Regions from separate parts of the Delftia sp. WSY_12 genome, predicted to be linked through region 2. Evidence: predicted binding sites of a transcription regulator. Region 2 holds the regulator's gene; each other region holds the start of a gene.

The links. The regulator FNR, encoded in region 2, switches genes on or off when oxygen is low (the NO sensors DNR and NnrR bind a similar motif). The targets are predictions, from matches to a motif close to TTGATNNNNATCAA.
Region 1: a site for FNR is predicted at 1,961-1,974, ahead of ACF8LI_RS02095 (DASS family sodium-coupled anion symporter). Genes of this name have one in related genera too.
Region 3: a site for FNR is predicted at 1,697-1,710, ahead of ACF8LI_RS01795 (type IV pili methyl-accepting chemotaxis transducer N-terminal domain-containing protein). Genes of this name have one in related genera too.

What each region holds. Positions count from the first base shown of each region.
Region 1 is NZ_JBICKW010000003.1:411,396-416,714, forward strand. It holds gene ACF8LI_RS02090 (alkylhydroperoxidase domain protein) at 1-281, shown strand, start outside; gene ACF8LI_RS02095 (DASS family sodium-coupled anion symporter) at 294-1,799, opposite strand; gene ACF8LI_RS02100 (hypothetical protein) at 2,094-2,411, shown strand; tRNA gene ACF8LI_RS02105 (tRNA-Met) at 2,494-2,570, opposite strand; gene rplQ (50S ribosomal protein L17) at 2,592-2,984, opposite strand; gene ACF8LI_RS02115 (DNA-directed RNA polymerase subunit alpha) at 3,171-4,169, opposite strand; gene rpsD (30S ribosomal protein S4) at 4,282-4,905, opposite strand; gene rpsK (30S ribosomal protein S11) at 4,996-5,319, opposite strand, start outside.
Region 2 is NZ_JBICKW010000009.1:235,784-241,102, reverse strand. It holds gene ccoP (cytochrome-c oxidase, cbb3-type subunit III) at 1-567, shown strand, start outside; gene ccoG (cytochrome c oxidase accessory protein CcoG) at 645-2,099, shown strand; gene ACF8LI_RS05340 (FixH family protein) at 2,157-2,471, shown strand; gene ACF8LI_RS05335 (hypothetical protein) at 2,654-2,941, shown strand; gene fnr (fumarate/nitrate reduction transcriptional regulator Fnr) at 3,023-3,742, opposite strand; gene hemN (oxygen-independent coproporphyrinogen III oxidase) at 3,904-5,286, shown strand; gene ACF8LI_RS05320 (sulfite exporter TauE/SafE family protein) at 5,292-5,319, shown strand, end outside.
Region 3 is NZ_JBICKW010000003.1:342,015-347,333, forward strand. It holds gene ACF8LI_RS01795 (type IV pili methyl-accepting chemotaxis transducer N-terminal domain-containing protein) at 1-1,663, opposite strand, end outside; gene ACF8LI_RS01800 (ChaN family lipoprotein) at 1,825-2,709, shown strand; gene ACF8LI_RS01805 (bifunctional diguanylate cyclase/phosphodiesterase) at 2,713-4,668, opposite strand; gene purU (formyltetrahydrofolate deformylase) at 4,742-5,319, shown strand, end outside.

The DNA of each region.
Region 1 (5,319 bases), on a different contig from region 2:
ATGCGCGCTTTGCCACGCACTTCTCGCGCCGGGGCGGCGACGTGCAGCGCCTGCTCGACGAAGGCCCGGGCACGGACCTGGGGCCGCGCTGGAACGCCATCGTCACGGCGGCCGTGGCGCTGACCCAGACGCCGCCTGCGCTGGAGCCCGCCCACATTGATGCGCTGCGCGCCGCCGGCCTGGACGATGCCGCCATCTCCGATGTGCTGCACGGCACGGCCTTCTTCAACTGGGCCAACCGGCTCATGCTGTCGCTGGGCGAGCCACGGACCACCGCATGAGGGCTTTCGCCCTCACCACAGGCCCAGCAGCTTCCACCAGGCGCTGCCGAGCACGGCAAAGACCAGCAGCTCGATCACGCACATGGCCGCGCCCACGCGCCACCAGTTGCCCAGCGTGACATAGCCGCTGCCGAAGATGATGGGCGAAGTGCCGGTGGCGTAGTGGGTCAGCGTCATCATGATGGCCGAGCCGGCCGTCATCATCAGCATGAAGGGCACGACATAGTCGGCAGGAATCAGCTGGGCGCCCACGGTCAGGAAGGCCAGCATCATGGCGCTGATGTGGGCCGTGGTGCTGGCGAACAGGTAGTGCGAGAACACGAACACGCCCACCAGGATTGCCGCCACCGGCAGCCAGTCCAGGCCGCTGGCGACGATGGCGTTCTTCATCCCCACCGCGAACCAGGACACCACGCCGAGCTTGTTGAGCTGCTCGGCCAGCATGACCAGGGCGCCGAACCACACCAGCGTGTCCCAGGCGCTTTTCTCGGACAGCACGTCATCCCAGTCGATGGTGCCCGTGATGATCAGCACGAACAGGCCCAGGAAGGCGACCACCGTCGGGTCCAGCGTGAAGGCAGGCCCGAACAGCATCTGCGGCACGTTGGCCCACAGCAGCAGCATCAGGCCGAAGGTGCCCAGCATCACGCGCTCCTTGCCCGACAGCGGCCCCATGCGTGCCATCTCGCTGCGCGCGTACTCCACGGCATTGGGCGTGGCCTTGAGTTCGGGAGGCGACAGAAGGTAGATCACCAGCGGCATCAGCAGCAGGCACAGCAGGCCCGGCAGCAGCATGTACAGCGCCCAGGTGGTCCAGCTCAGGTGCAGCGCCTGGCCCGTGGCCTTGGCCACGAAGTCCACCACCAGCGGATTGGGCGCCGTGGCAGTCAGGAACATGGCCGACGTGATGGGATTGGCGTGGTAGTTGACCAGGGCCAGATAGGTGCCCACCTTGCCCTGCGTACCCTTGGCCGGGTCCGACTCGAAGGCATTGGCGATGGACTTCATGATGGGGTGCACGATACCGCCGCCGCGCGCCGTGTTGCTGGGCGTGAACGGTGCCAGCACCAGCTCGCAGATCGCCAGGCCGTAGCCGATGCCGATGGTCCGCTTGCCCAGCAGCGCGATGAACATCAGTCCGATGCGGTTGCCCAGCCCCGTCTTCTTGAGGCCGCGCGAGATCAGGATGGCCACCACGATCAACCAGATCAGCGGGCTGGAAAAGCTGCTCAGCGCATCGGTGACTGCGCCCTTGGACGAGCCTGACGTGACCTGGGACAGCGAGACGATCACGATGGCCATCAAGGCCATCACGCCAATGGGCATGACCTTGAGAATGATGGCCACGATGGTGGTCAGGAAAATGGCCACCAGCTGCCAGCCCTTGGGCGTCAGCCCCTCGGGCACGGGCACCAGCAGCAGCCCGAACAGCACGGCGGTGGCGATCAGCGCCGGCACCAGCCGGAACGGCACGGCCGACTTGAAGTAGCGGAACAGCGAGGCAATCTTCTCGAGCATGTGGATCCTTTGCGTTGCCGGAGCGGCGCCGAGAGAGCATGGCCTGCCGGGAGCAAAAGCCCACCAGCCTGCACGGGCACTGGCGGCCGCGCCGCATGACTGACATCATGATGCAGTGCAGCATGAGCCCGGCTTCCAGCGGGCGCCTGCGCCACCGAAGTTTGACAGGCATCAAGGCCGGGCCAGTAAACCTGGCGACCCAGGCCACCGAGCCCCGCTCACATGACAGCATCCCCAGACCGGGAGCCTTTCGCCCCGGTGTACCCATGCAGTGAAAAAAGGAGAAAAGCCGACATGCCAGCCAACCGATTCTTGCCCGAGGAATGGGAATGCCGGCTCCAGGAGATCGACCTGGAGATCGCCCGCCACGCCGTCATCTGCAAGATCCCGCTGCTGCAGGCCGGCGTGGTGGAGCGCGTGCTGGCCGATGACGCCAGCGTCTGCGGCGGCGACCACGAGGCCGCTTTCAAGACCCTGCGCGGCCTCTTGTACATGCACTACACCGAGCTGCTGCACATCAGCGAGGTGCTCAGCCCCGATGCCGCCCAGGAAATCGCCCACCGCGTGCGCCTGCGGCTGGGCCAGCGCATCGGCAACCAGCTGGGCGGCTGATGCCGGGCTGTCTGCCTGGCCTTTGCCCTGGCGCGAGGGCATGAAAAAAGGGCTACGACAGTTGTCGTAGCCCTTTTCAATTTGGTTGCGCGAGAAGGATTTGAACCTCCGACCTTTGGGTTATGAGCCCAACGAGCTACCAGACTGCTCCATCGCGCGGTATTCTAAAATTATAGCAGATTATTCAGCTGCCTTGGCTTCGGCGGCGCCTTCTTCAGCGCGCTCGACCAGTTCCACGAAGGCCATGGGGGCGTTGTCGCCCACGCGGAAGCCCATCTTCAGGATACGGGTGTAGCCACCAGGACGCTTTGCGAAGCGGGGGCCCAGCTCGTTGAAGAGCTTGGTCACGCTGTCGCGGTCGCGCAGGCGGTCGAATGCCAGGCGGCGGTTGGCAACGGTGTCGACCTTGGCCAGGGTGATCATGGGCTCGATCACGCGGCGCAGTTCCTTGGCCTTGGGAACGGTGGTCTTGATGGCTTCGTGCTCGATGAGCGAATTCATCATGTTCTTCAGCATCGCCAGGCGGTGCGAAGAGGTGCGATTGAGTTTGCGGAGGCCGTGACCGTGACGCATGGTGCTTTATTCCTAAAATATGTAATTAGGGCTTGCGCAAACAAGGATACAAGCCTGGACCCGTTACCGGATCTGCAGCTTGCCTCAACCGAATTTGCGCAAGTTGTTGATTAATTCGGGCAGCCGTATCAGGTACTGCCCGAGGCACTGAGGCTCTCCAAAAAGGAGAGCCCGCAATTATAGTGCTTAGCGCTTTTCCAGGCCAGCAGGCGGCCAGTTCTCCAGCTTCATGCCCAGCGTCAGACCGCGGGAAGCCAGGACTTCCTTGATCTCGTTGAGCGACTTGCGACCCAGGTTGGGGGTCTTGAGCAGCTCGTTTTCGGTACGCTGGATCAGGTCGCCGATGTAGTAGATGTTCTCTGCCTTGAGGCAGTTGGCCGAACGCACGGTGAGTTCCAGCTCGTCCACGGGACGCAGCAAGATGGGATCAAAGGCGGTTGCGGCACCACGGCCACCGGCCGGAGCATCGAAGACGCTGGCGATATCGCCGCCGTCCAGCTGAGCGAACACGGCGAGCTGTTCCACCAGGATCTTGGCGGAGGCGCGCACGGCGTCCTCGGCAGTGATCGCACCATTGGTTTCGATCTCCACCACCAGCTTGTCGAGGTCGGTGCGTTGTTCAACGCGGGCCGATTCGACGGCGTAGCTCACGCGCTTGACGGGCGAGAACGAAGCGTCCAGCACGATACGGCCGATCGACTTCGTGGACTCGTCGCCATAGCGGCGCACGTTGCCGGGCACATAGCCGCGGCCCTTCTCGACCTTGATCTGCATGTCCAGCTTGCCGCCTTGCGACAGGTTGGCGATGACATGATCAGGGTTGATGATTTCCACGTCGTGGGGCGTCTGGATGTCGCGCGCCGTCACGACGCCTTCGCCATCCTTGCGCAGGGAGAGCGTGACCTCGTCGCGGTTGTGCAGCTTGAACACCACACCCTTGAGGTTCAGCAGGATGTTGACCACATCTTCCTGGACACCGTCAATGGACGAGTACTCGTGCAACACACCAGCAATCGTCACTTCCGTCGCTGCGTAACCCACCATGGACGAGAGCAGGACACGGCGCAGGGCATTGCCCAGCGTATGGCCGTAGCCACGCTCAAACGGCTCCAGAACAACTTTGGCGCGATTGTGGCCAAGCTGCTCGACATTGATCGTCTTGGGCTTCAGCAAATTGGTTTGCATGCAGACTTCCTCTCAATACCCCCGGCTCGTTACACCGGTAAGGCTGGTGAAGCACCCCAGCGCGATGCCTCGCGGCTGGGGGACGGTTTTACAGAAATGTCGCTGCGCGGAATTAACGCGAGTACAACTCAACGATCAGGGATTCGTTGATGTCTGCACCGAACTCGTCGCGGTCAGGCGACTTCTTGAACGTGCCTTCAGCCTTGTCGGCCGACACTTCCACCCATGCGGGGAAACCGACTTGACCAGCCAGTTGCAGGGCTTCGACGATGCGGGCCTGCTTCTTGGACTTTTCACGCACGGCGACCACGTCACCCACCTTCACCATGTAGGAAGGGATGTTGACGGATTGGCCGTTGACCGTGATGGCCTTGTGCGACACCAGCTGACGCGCTTCCGAGCGGGTCGAGCCGAAGCCCATGCGGTACACCACGTTGTCCAGACGCGACTCCAGCAGCGACAGCAGATTGGCACCGGTGTTGCCCTTCTTCTTGTCGGCGGCTTCGAAGTAGCGGCGGAATTGCTTTTCCAGCACGCCGTACATGCGCTTGACCTTCTGCTTTTCACGCAGCTGCAGGCCGAAGTCGGAAGTACGCTGACCGGAAGTGCGGCCGTGCTGACCGGGCTTGGTGTCGAACTTGGACTTGTCGGCGATCGAGCGACGTGCGCTCTTCAGGAACAGGTCAGTGCCTTCACGGCGGGAGAGTTTGGCCTTGGGGCCGATATAGCGTGCCACTTGATTTCCTTTGTGTCATCTGCCGTGCACAAGCACGGGAGCCGCCCGCGATGTTACACATCTGGGCGGCGGTGGGCTTGGTGAAAAAGCTTAGATACGACGGCGCTTTTGAGGGCGGCAGCCGTTGTGGGGAACCGGCGTCACGTCCGCGATGGAAGTGATGCGGATGCCCAGGGCGCCCAGGGCGCGAACCGAGGATTCACGGCCGGGACCGGGACCCTTGATTTCGACGTCCAGGTTCTTGATGCCCTGTTCGATGGCAGCACGACCAGCCACTTCCGAAGCCACCTGGGCAGCGAAGGGAGTCGACTTGCGCGAACCCTTGAAGCCCTGGCCACCCGACGAGGCCCACGACAGAGCGTTGCCTTGGCGGTCGGTGATGGTGATGATCGTGTTGTTGAACGAAGCGTGCAC
Region 2 (5,319 bases):
ACGAGCATGAGCACCGAAGACATGGCCAAGGACCCCCAGGCCATGGCCATCGGCGAGCGCCTGTTCATGAACAACTGCGCGCAGTGCCACGGCTCGGATGCACGCGGCGGCAAGAGCTTCCCCAACCTGACCGATGGCGACTGGCTGCATGGCGGCACGCCCGACAAGATCAGGGAAACCATCACGGCGGGCCGCATCGGCATCATGCCGCCCATGGCCGCTGCCGTCGGCACGCCCGACGATGTGCGCAACCTCTCGCACTATGTGCTGAGCCTGTCGGGCAGCCCGCACGACTCGCTCAAGGCTTCGCTGGGCAAGTCCAAGTTCACGGCCTGCGCCGCCTGCCATGGCATGGACGGCAAGGGCAACCAGGCCCTGGGCGCGCCCAACCTGACCGATGACATCTGGCTGCACGGCTGGGGCGAGGCCGCCATCACGGCCATGATCAACAACGGCAAGCACAACGAGATGCCTGCCCAGAAGGACAAGCTGACCGAGGCGCAGATCGCGGTGCTTGCCTCCTATGTCTGGGGCATGTCGCACAAAGACGGCGCAGTCCGTCAATAAGGACAGGGGGCGGCGCTGCGGCGCCGCCTTTTTGCCTTTTGAGTTTTCAGATATTCCAAAAAACCAAGGAACCCACCATGAAGCCCGAGAACGGGGATGATGCCGGGAAGCCTCCCCGCAAAGTCATTCCGATCACGCCTGCCGACCCGGACCCGGGCCAGCTGGTGTCGATGTTCGAGTCCGAGAAGAAGGTCTACCCGCGCTCCATCAGCGGTGTCTTCGCACGCTGGCGATGGGCTCTGGTGTTTCTCACCCAACTGGTTTTCTATGGCCTGCCCTGGCTGGAATGGGGGCAGCGCCAGATGGTGCTGTTCGACCTGGGTGCGCGGCGCTTTTACCTGTTCGGGCTGGTGCTGTACCCGCAGGATTTCATCTACCTGGCGGGCCTGCTGATCATCTCGGCGCTGGCGCTGTTCCTGTTCACGGCCGTGGCCGGTCGCCTGTGGTGCGGCTTTTCCTGCCCGCAGACGGTCTACACCGAAATCTTCATGTGGGTGGAGCGCAAGGTCGAGGGCGACCGCAGCGCGCGCATGCGCCTGGACAAGAACGGCTGGACCTTTGAAAAGCTCTGGAAGAAGTCGCTCAAGCAGTTGCTGTGGATTGCCATTGCCCTGTGGACCGGCTTCACCTTCGTGGGCTATTTCGTGCCCATCCGCGAGCTGGGCGGCGAGCTGCTGGCGCTGCAGGGCAGCTGGCAGGTTTTCTGGGTGCTGTTCTACGGCTTCGCCACCTATGGCAACGCCGGCTACATGCGCGAGCAGGTCTGCAAGTACATGTGCCCCTATGCGCGCTTTCAGAGCGCCATGTTCGACCGCGACACCATGATCGTCAGCTACGACACGGGCCGGGGCGAGCCGCGCGCGCCGCGCACCAAGAAGGTGGACTACAAGGCCCAGGGCCTGGGCGACTGCATCGACTGCAAGATGTGCGTGCAGGTCTGCCCCGTGGGCATCGACATCCGCAACGGCCTGCAGTACGAATGCATAGGCTGCGGTCTGTGCATAGACGCCTGCAATTCCATCATGGACAAGATGGAGTATCCGCGCGGCCTCATCCGGCTGACCACGCAGAACGCCATGGCCGGCCTGTGGCGGCGGGCCCAGGTGCTGCGCCGCATCTTCCGTCCGCGCGTGCTGGTCTACTCGGCCGTGCTGATCGGCCTGAGCATGGCCATGATCGTGAGCCTGGCGCTGCGCCAGTCGGTCAAGGTCGACGTGATACGCGACCGGGCATCGCTGTCGCGCATCGTCGCGGGCGGCAAGCTGGAAAATGTCTACCGCCTGCAGATCATGAATGCCACCGAGCAGGCCCAGCGCTACCGCATCAGCGCCCATGGCCTCGACGGGCTGGGGCTGGCGTCCGAGCAGGAGGTCGAGGTCGGCCCGGCCGAGACGCGCGGCATTGCGGCGCGGCTGCAGATTCCCTACGGTTCCGCCGAGCCGGGCTCGCACACAGTATTCTTCGATATCGATGCCGTGCATTCAGGCGCGGGACGCGCGTCCGAAAAGGCCGTCTTCCTGGTGCCCCGGTGATATGTCTGGCCGGTGCCGCCCAGGCTGCGCCGGCTGTTTGAAAGAAAGAGGTTATCCATGTCTTCCAGTCCCGCAGTCTCCGCGCCCGCCACGGCCCCTTCGCATCCGGACGCCGGCAAGCCCTGGTGGAAGTTCGCCCATGTCTGGCTCGTGGTGGCCGGCCCGGCCGCCGTCGTGGTGGCTGGCGTGGTCACGGCCGTCATTGCGATCAATGGCGCCGATCCCGTGATCGATCCTGACTATTACCGCAATGGCATCACCATCAACGAGCGTGCCGATGGCGTGCGTGAAGTGCCCAAGAGCCTGGCGCCCGCGGTCACCGGCCGCAACCACGCGGCCACGCCCGCGCAGGACCATCCCACGGACCGCTGAACGCAGGAAAATGCCGTGCACAAGGCCGCAGTCGCGGCCTTTTTTGCATGGTGGATGGCATCTCCAGCATGCGCGAGGGCCAAGGGTTTCCTACAGGCAGTGCAGGGTGCGCAGGGCTTGGCACGGTGCGAGGGCGGCGCGCACAATGAAAGCCACCCCTCGACAGCTCAAGGAGATCGCTGATGTTGGCCCAACGCTGGATGTGGATTGCCTGGCCGGCCTTTCTGGCCGCCGCCGTGATGGAGATGCTGGTATTCGCCTTCGTGGACCCGCTGGAGCTGCACTGGCTCGGCGACCTGGGCTGGTCGCGGCAGGGAATCTACACGCTGGCCTTCTTCGCCTTCTGGGGTGTGACCATGCTGTCCAGCCTCATGACCACCATGCTGGGACGCTCCACGCACGATCTCAACGACGGCGTGGTCTCCGAGCCGGACCCAAATCTGGCCATGCAGGGCCTGGGGCGCGATTGAACCTGCGTGCACTGCAATGGCAATGAACAAGGCCCGCGATCGCGGGCCTTGTTCATTGCCGGGGGGCGGGGTCTTGCGGCCTCACTGGCACTGCTGGCTGTTGACGATGCGCTTGAGCGCGTCCGTGTCCAGGATGCGCAGATGGCGCTGGCGCACCTCGATGATGTTTTCCTCGGCAAACTTCGAGAAGGTGCGGCTCACCGTCTCCAGCTTCAGGCCCAGGTAGCTGCCGATTTCCTCGCGCGTCATGCGCAGCACCAGTTCCGACTTGGAAAAGCCCCGGGCGTGCAGGCGCTGCACCAGGTTGAGCACGAAGGCGGCCAGGCGCTCCTCGGCACGCATGCTGCCCAGCAGCAGCATCACGCCATGCTCGCGCACGATCTCGCGGCTCATGACCTTGTGCACATGGTTTTGCAGGGCCGTGACCTCGCGCGACAGGTCCTCCAGCTTGTCGAAGGGCATGACGCAGACCTCGGCGTCTTCCAGCGCGACCGCATCGCAGGTGTGGTGGTCGTTGACGATGCCATCCAGGCCGATGATCTCGCCGGCCATCTGAAAGCCCGTGACCTGGTCGCGCCCGTCCTCGGTGGCCACGCAGGTCTTGAAGAAGCCCGTGCGGATGGCGTACAGCGAGGTGAAGGACTCACCGTTGCGAAACAGCAGGCCGCCGCGCTTGACCTTGCGGCGCGTGGCCACGATGTCGTCGATGCGCTGCATCTGCTCGGCATCCAGGCCCATGGGCATGCACAGCTCGCGCAGGTTGCAATTGGAACAGGATGCTTTGATGGTCTGAAGGTTCATGGAGTAAACATCAGCGGCGCAGCAGTGCGCCGGCGGTGACCTCGTGGATGGCGATGAGTTGGATCAAATTGTCGCAGCACTGCCGCGAACAACTCTTGATATGAGTCAAGGACGCGGCCAATGGGCTGCGGCACAGTGGACGACATTAGAGGAAAAAACCCATGACCGCTGTCACCCCAGAGCTGCTGCGTCGCTTCGACGTACCGGGGCCCCGATACACCTCGTTCCCCACGGCCGATCGTTTCGTGGAGGCTTTCGGTGCTGAAGACTATATCCTGGCACTTGAGCACCGCAAATCGAGTACCGCAGCGCGGGCCATGCCTTTGTCGCTGTATGTGCATGTGCCGTTCTGCGAGTCGCTGTGCTACTACTGCGCCTGCAACAAGATCGTGACGCGCCACCACGATCGCGCGGCCGTCTACCTGGACTACCTGGCGCGCGAGATGGCCTTGCACACGGCCCATTGCGGCAAGGGCCAGGCCGTCAGCCAGTTGCACCTGGGCGGCGGCACGCCCACCTTCTTCTCGGACGATGAGCTGCGCACGCTGATGGCCCTGCTGCGCGAGCATTTCAAGCTGGAGCCGGGCGGCGAATACTCCATCGAGGTCGATCCGCGCACCGTCAGCGTCGAACGCCTGGCCGTGCTCAAGGAGCTGGGCTTCAACCGCCTGAGCTTCGGCGTGCAGGACTTCGACGAACAGGTGCAGATCGCCGTGCACCGCGTGCAGCCGGCCGAGCAGGTGTTCGCGCTGGTGGCAGCCGCACGGCAGCTGGGCTTTGCCTCCATCAACGTGGACCTGATCTACGGCCTGCCCAAGCAGACGCCCGAGTCCTTCGAGCGCACGCTGGCCCAGGTCAATGCGCTGCGGCCCGACCGCATCGCGCTCTATGCCTATGCCCACCTGCCCGAGCGCTTCAAGCCGCAGCGGCGCATCGCGGCCGAGGACCTGCCCCAGGGCGCCGACAAGCTGGCCATGCTCTCGCGCTCCATCGCGGCCTTCATGGACGGCGGCTATGTCTACGTGGGCATGGACCACTTCGCCTTGCCCGAGGACGCGCTGGCCGTGGCCAAGCGCCAGGGCCGGCTGCATCGCAACTTCCAGGGCTACAGCACCCAGCCCGACTGCGACCTGATTGCGCTGGGCGTGTCGGCCATCGGCAAGGTGGGGGCCAGCTACAGCCAGAACGCCAAGACGCTGGAGGAGTACTACGACGCCATCGACGCCGGCCACCTGCCCGTGGTGCGCGGCCTGGCACTGTCGCGCGATGATCTGGTGCGGCGCGCCGTCATCATGGCCATCATGTGCCAGGGCGCCGTGCTGTTCGAGCCCATGGAGCAGGCCTGGCTGCTGGGCTTTCGCGAGTATTTCGCCCCCGAGCTGGCGGCGCTTCAGGACCTGCAGGCCAAGGGGCTGGTGCAGATCAGCGACGAGGGATTCCAGGTCACGCCCATGGGCTGGTACTTCGTGCGTGGCGTGGCCATGCTGTTTGACCGATATCTGCAGGCCGACAAGAACCGGGCGCGGTTTTCGAGGATCATCTAGGCCCCATGCTGTTGTCGCTGCTCTGGACCGCTT
Region 3 (5,319 bases), on a different contig from region 2:
CGCGCAGCTGCACATGCCTGGCCCCCGCGTGCTTGCGCACGTTGGACAGCGCCTCCTGCACCATGTGCAGCACCTGGATCTGCACATCGGGCGCCAGCGGCAGGCCCTGGCCCGTCATGCTCAGCGAGGTGGCAATGCCCGTCTGGTGCTCGAACTTGGACAGCGTGGCGCGCAGCGCGGCCTCAATGTCCTCGGCGCTGGTGCGCGTGCGGAAATGCACCAGCAGCTCGCGCACGTCGGCATAGCATTCGCGCACGCCCACTTCCAGCTCGCCCAGGCTGCGGTCGCGCGCCTCGTCGCGGCCCTTGGCCACGGCGTCGCGCAGCAGCTGGGTCTGGATCTTGAGAAAGGCCAGCGACTGGGCAATGGAGTCATGCAGCTCGCGCGCGATCAGGCCGCGCTCCTCGGCCACGGCGGCTTCGCGCTCCAGCGCCGTGGCGCGCAGGCTTTCCATGGCGCTGGCCAGGTGGCGCGCCATGGCGGACAGCAGGTCGCGCATGTCGTCCGTGAGCACCACGGTGGAGCGAAAGAACAGGTTGACCTCGCCCAACAGGCGCTGCTGCAGTTGCACGGGGATGCTGACCACGGTCTCGAAGCCGGCCTCGCGGCAGTGGGGCAGCTGCAGGTCGCTGGCCGGCGTGATGGGGATCACGCGCAGCCGCGCCTGCTCGCGCGGCTGGCCGCACAGGCAGGCGCCCGTGTGCAGGCAGTGCTCCTGCACCGACATGGACTGGGGCAGGCCGTCGCCGGCCAGCAGCACATAGCGCTCGTTGGCCTCGTCGGACCAGCGCACCGTGGCCGCATCGGCCTGGGCTGCCACACGGATCTGGCGCACGAACCCTTCGGCCAGGGCCCGGAGGCTGGCCGCCTCGGAGGCCTGCACGCTGACCGCGTACAGCGCCTGCAGCTGCTGGTGCTGCACGTTGAGGCTGGCGGTCTTCTCGCGCACCTTGTCTTCCAATTCGGCGTGCGAGCTTTGCAGCGACTGGGCCATGAGGTTGAAGCCGGCCGCCAGCTGGCCGAACTCGTCGTCCACCTCCACGCTCATGCGCGTGTCCAGGTGTCCGCGCCGCATGCGCTCCAGCGCCGAGCGCAGCTGGCCCACGGGATGCAGCACCAGCCAGTAGCTGGTGGCCATGAAGCTCACGGCCGCGATGATGGCCAGCGCCATCAGACACATCTGAAACAGGTGCAGGATGGCCGTCCAGCGCGAGAGCCGGTCCTCGATGGCTTCGACAAAGCCGTCCACCTCGCGCACGAAGGCGTCGGCGCTGCCCATGATGGCCTGCGCATCAGCCTGGTCCTCGGCCTGCCAGCGCGCGTGCAGCGCGCTCCAGTCGCGGCGTATGCGCTCGTAGCGCGCCCTGACCTCGTCGCTCCAGGGCACGAACAGCGGGCGCGACATGTCGCCGCTGCGCAGCAGGTCCAGGCTGGCGTCGAACTGCTGCGCGCGCGCCTGCCACTGCGCAGGCGCCTCGTTCTGGCGCGCCATGGCCATGCGCACCATGCTCATGCGCAGCCGCCCGGCCTCGTTCACGGCGGCCGCGCCGCCCTCCAGCTGCCAGGCCACCCACAGCGTGAAGCCGATCGATGCTACGGCCGCCAGCAGGCAGGCCGCGCCCATGAGCAGCAGCTTGGTCGAAAGCGAGGGCTTGCCATGCATGGTCGCACTGTAGCCACGGCACATTTGCGCGTCTTGACCTGAATCAAGCGCCACCCGTTTGCGCCGTGCCCCCGCCCCGATTCCTAGGATCCTTTCAACTGCCCCCAATGCCCACAGGGCCTATGGGGGCCCCGGGCAAGGCCAGTGTTTAGCATGGGGCCATGCAAGTCCGCTCCATCCCCCGCCCCTTCATCCGCACCCCGCGCCTTGCCGGCCTGGCTGCGGCCGCATGGCTGGCGGCAGCCCTTGCCGGCTGCGCCAGCTCCTCCACACCGGCGCGGGACTGGACGCAGCAGCTGCAGCGCTGGTCCGACGCACCTCTGGTGCTGCTGGGCGAGCAGCACGATGCGGCGGCCCACCAGGCCTGGCAACAGGCCACGGTGCAGCAGCTGGCCACGCAGGAGCGCCTGGCCGCGCTGGTGATCGAGATGGCGCCGCGCACGGGCTCCACGGCCAGCCTGGCGCGCGATGCCTCCGAGGACGCTGTGCAGCAGGCCCTGCAATGGCAGGACGCCGCCTGGCCCTGGCCGCGCTACCGCGGCGTGGTCATGGCCGCCGTGCGCGCAGGCGTGCCCGTGCTGGGCGGCAACCTGCCCCGCGCCGACATGAAGCAGGCCATGCGCAACCAGAACCTGGACACCCACCTGCCGCCCGAAGCCTGGCAGCGCCAGCTCGACGCCATCCGCGAAGGCCACTGCGGCCTGCTGCCCGACACCCAGCTGGCGCCCATGGCCCGCATCCAGCTGGCCCGCGACGCCAGCATGGCCGAGGTGGCCAGGGCCGCAGTCAAGCCCGGCAAGACCGTGCTGTTGGTGGCCGGGCGCGGCCACGTACTGCGCGGCGTGGGCATTCCCACCTGGCTGCCCGAGGCCGCAGGCGCCAAGGTGGCCGTGGCGCAGGCGGGGGAGACATCGGTGGCGCAGGCCTCGGATGTGGATTGGCTGCAGAAGACGGATGCCCTGCCCGCCAAGGACCACTGCGCAGAGCTGCGCGAGAAGTTCAGGAACCCGCCGGCACCGCGGGCGGATGCGGGTCGGGTGGACTGAGCTTCACCCCTGCACGGCCCACATCCCCTCGTTGCCCGAGACCCACTCGCCGAACGCCTGCGCAGGCATGGGCTTGCTGCACAGATAGCCCTGGAAGAAGTCGCACCCCTTGCCGCGCAGGAATGCCAGCTGCTCGGCCGTCTCCACGCCCTCGGCCAGCACCTTCAGCCCCATGGCATGCCCCAGCGCGATCACCGACCCGCTGATGGCCATGTCGTCGGCGCTGTGCGGGATGTCGCGGATGAAGCCCTGGTCGATCTTGAGCAGGTCCAGCGGGAAGCGCTTGAGGTGGGCCAGCGAGGAATAGCCGGTGCCGAAGTCGTCGATGGCCAGCCGCAGGCCCTGGGCGCGCAGGCGGCGCATGACGGCCAGGGCCTCCTCGGGGCGCTCGGCCAGGGCGCTTTCGGTGATCTCCAGCTCCAGGCAGTGCGGAGCGAAGCCCGTGGCGGCCAGCGCGTCGGCGGTGGCACCGGCGATGTCGGTCAGCAGGAACTGGTGCAGCGAGACATTGACCGCGATGGTCATCTCGGGCAGGCCCTGATCGCGCCAGCGCTGGCCCTGGGCGCAGGCCTCGCGCAGCACCCACAGGCCCAGCGCGCCGATGACGCCCGAGCTTTCGGCCACGGGAATGAAGCGTGCCGGGGAGATGAGGCCCTCGTCCGGGTCCAGCCAGCGCACCAGGGCCTCGGCGCCCACCAGGCGGCCAGTGGCCAGGTCGATCTGGGGCTGGAAGTACAGGCGCAGGTGGCCCAGGTCTATGGCCTGCCGCAGCCGTGCCTCCATGGCCAGGCGCTCGCGCGCGGCCGAGGTCATGTCTTCCTCGAAGAAGCACCAGGCACGGCCGCTGCGCGACTTGGCGCCGTAGACGGCCGCATGCGCGCCCTGCAGCAGGTCCTGGGCATTGCCGGCATGGGAGGGGTACATGCAGATGCCCACGCTGACGCCGGCCATGACGGACAGGCCGTCCGGCGAGCTCCAGGGCTGGCCGGCCGCCGCGATCAGTTGCCGTGCACGGGCGATGGCGTCGCCGCGCTCGCTCATGCCCTTGCACAGCACGGCCAGTTCGTCACCGGCCATGCGACCTATGAGGTCCTGGGGACCCAGGGAATCGTGCACACGGGCGGCGATGTGGCGCAGCACCTGGTCGCCGATGGCGTGGCCGTAGCTGTCGTTGACGTCCTTGAAGCGATCGATGTTCAGCAGCATCACGGCCAGCGTGCCCTGCTCGGCGGCCGCCTCGGCCACGGCGTCTTCCAGCAGCGCTGTGAAGCGCACGCTGTTGGGCAGGCCGGTGAGCATGTCGCGGTGGGCCAGGAATTCGAGCTGGGCCTCGCGCGCCTTCTCGGCCGAGATGTCGGTGAACATGCACACGTAGTGCGTGACCTTGCCTTGTGCGTCCTTGACAGCGCTGAGCGACATGCGCTCGGGAAAGACCTCGCCGTTCTTGCGGCGGTTCCAGATTTCGCCCTGCCAGTGGCCCGTGGCCTGCATGCTGTCCCACATGGCCTCGTAGAAGGCCTTGTCGTGGCGGCCGGACTTGAACATGCGCGGGGTCTTGCCCAGCATCTCCTGCTCGGTATAGCCCAGCAGCCGCGTGAAGGCGCTGTTAACCGAGAGGATGCGGCTGCGCGCATCGGTGACGACCACGCCCTCCATGGTGTTGTCCACCACGGCGGCGGCCAGGCGCTGGCGTTCGTCGGCCTCCCGCCCGGCAGCCATCGCGGCATGGGCAGTGCGCTCTCCACGGCGCATGCGCCACAGCAGCCAGCCGCCGCCCACGGCCGTGACCAGCACCAGGGCCACCGAGGACAGCATGCGCCGCTGCGCTGCCGGCCCGGGCGGTATCTGCAGGTGCGCCAGCAGCCATTCCACGCCCCAGAGCCACAGCAGACCTGCGCACACATACAGGGTCAATGCGCCCCAGAGCGGTATTCGGGGCTGCTCTCCCTGATCTTGCATGTGGTTCCTCAGAACGTTCCCAGAACGTGTGACTTGCGCAGGGTCGTGTGCATGCTGCGACAATTGCGCCGCTATGACCCAAGCCTATATTCTTACCCTTTCGTGCCCCGACCGGCTCGGTCTGGTACATGCCGTCTCGGGCTTCCTGCTCGAGCAAGGCGGCAACATCGAAGAGGCCGCGCAGTATAACGACCCGGCCACCGGACTGTTCTTCATGCGCGTGCAATTTGCCTGCAACGGCTGCGATCCCGCGGCTCTGAGGGCGGCCCTGGCCGACCTGGGCGGCCAGTACCAGATGAAGTGGCGCCTGCACACCAAGGCAGAAGCCATGAAGACCGTGCTCATGGTCAGCAAGGAAGGCCACTGCCTCAACGACCTGCTGTTTCGCTGGAAGAGCGGCCTGCTGCCGGTGGACATCCGCGCCATCATCAGCAACCACCGCGAGTTCTACCAGCTGGCGGCCAGCTACAACATCCCCTTCCACCACATCCCCGTCACGGCTGCCACCAAGGCCCAGGCCGAGGCAAAGCAGTTCGAGATCATCGAGGCCGAAGGCGCCGAACTCGTGGTGCTGGCGCGCTACATGCAGGTGCTGTCCAACGACCTGTGCACCAAGCTGGCCGGCCGCGCGATCAACATCCACCACAGCTT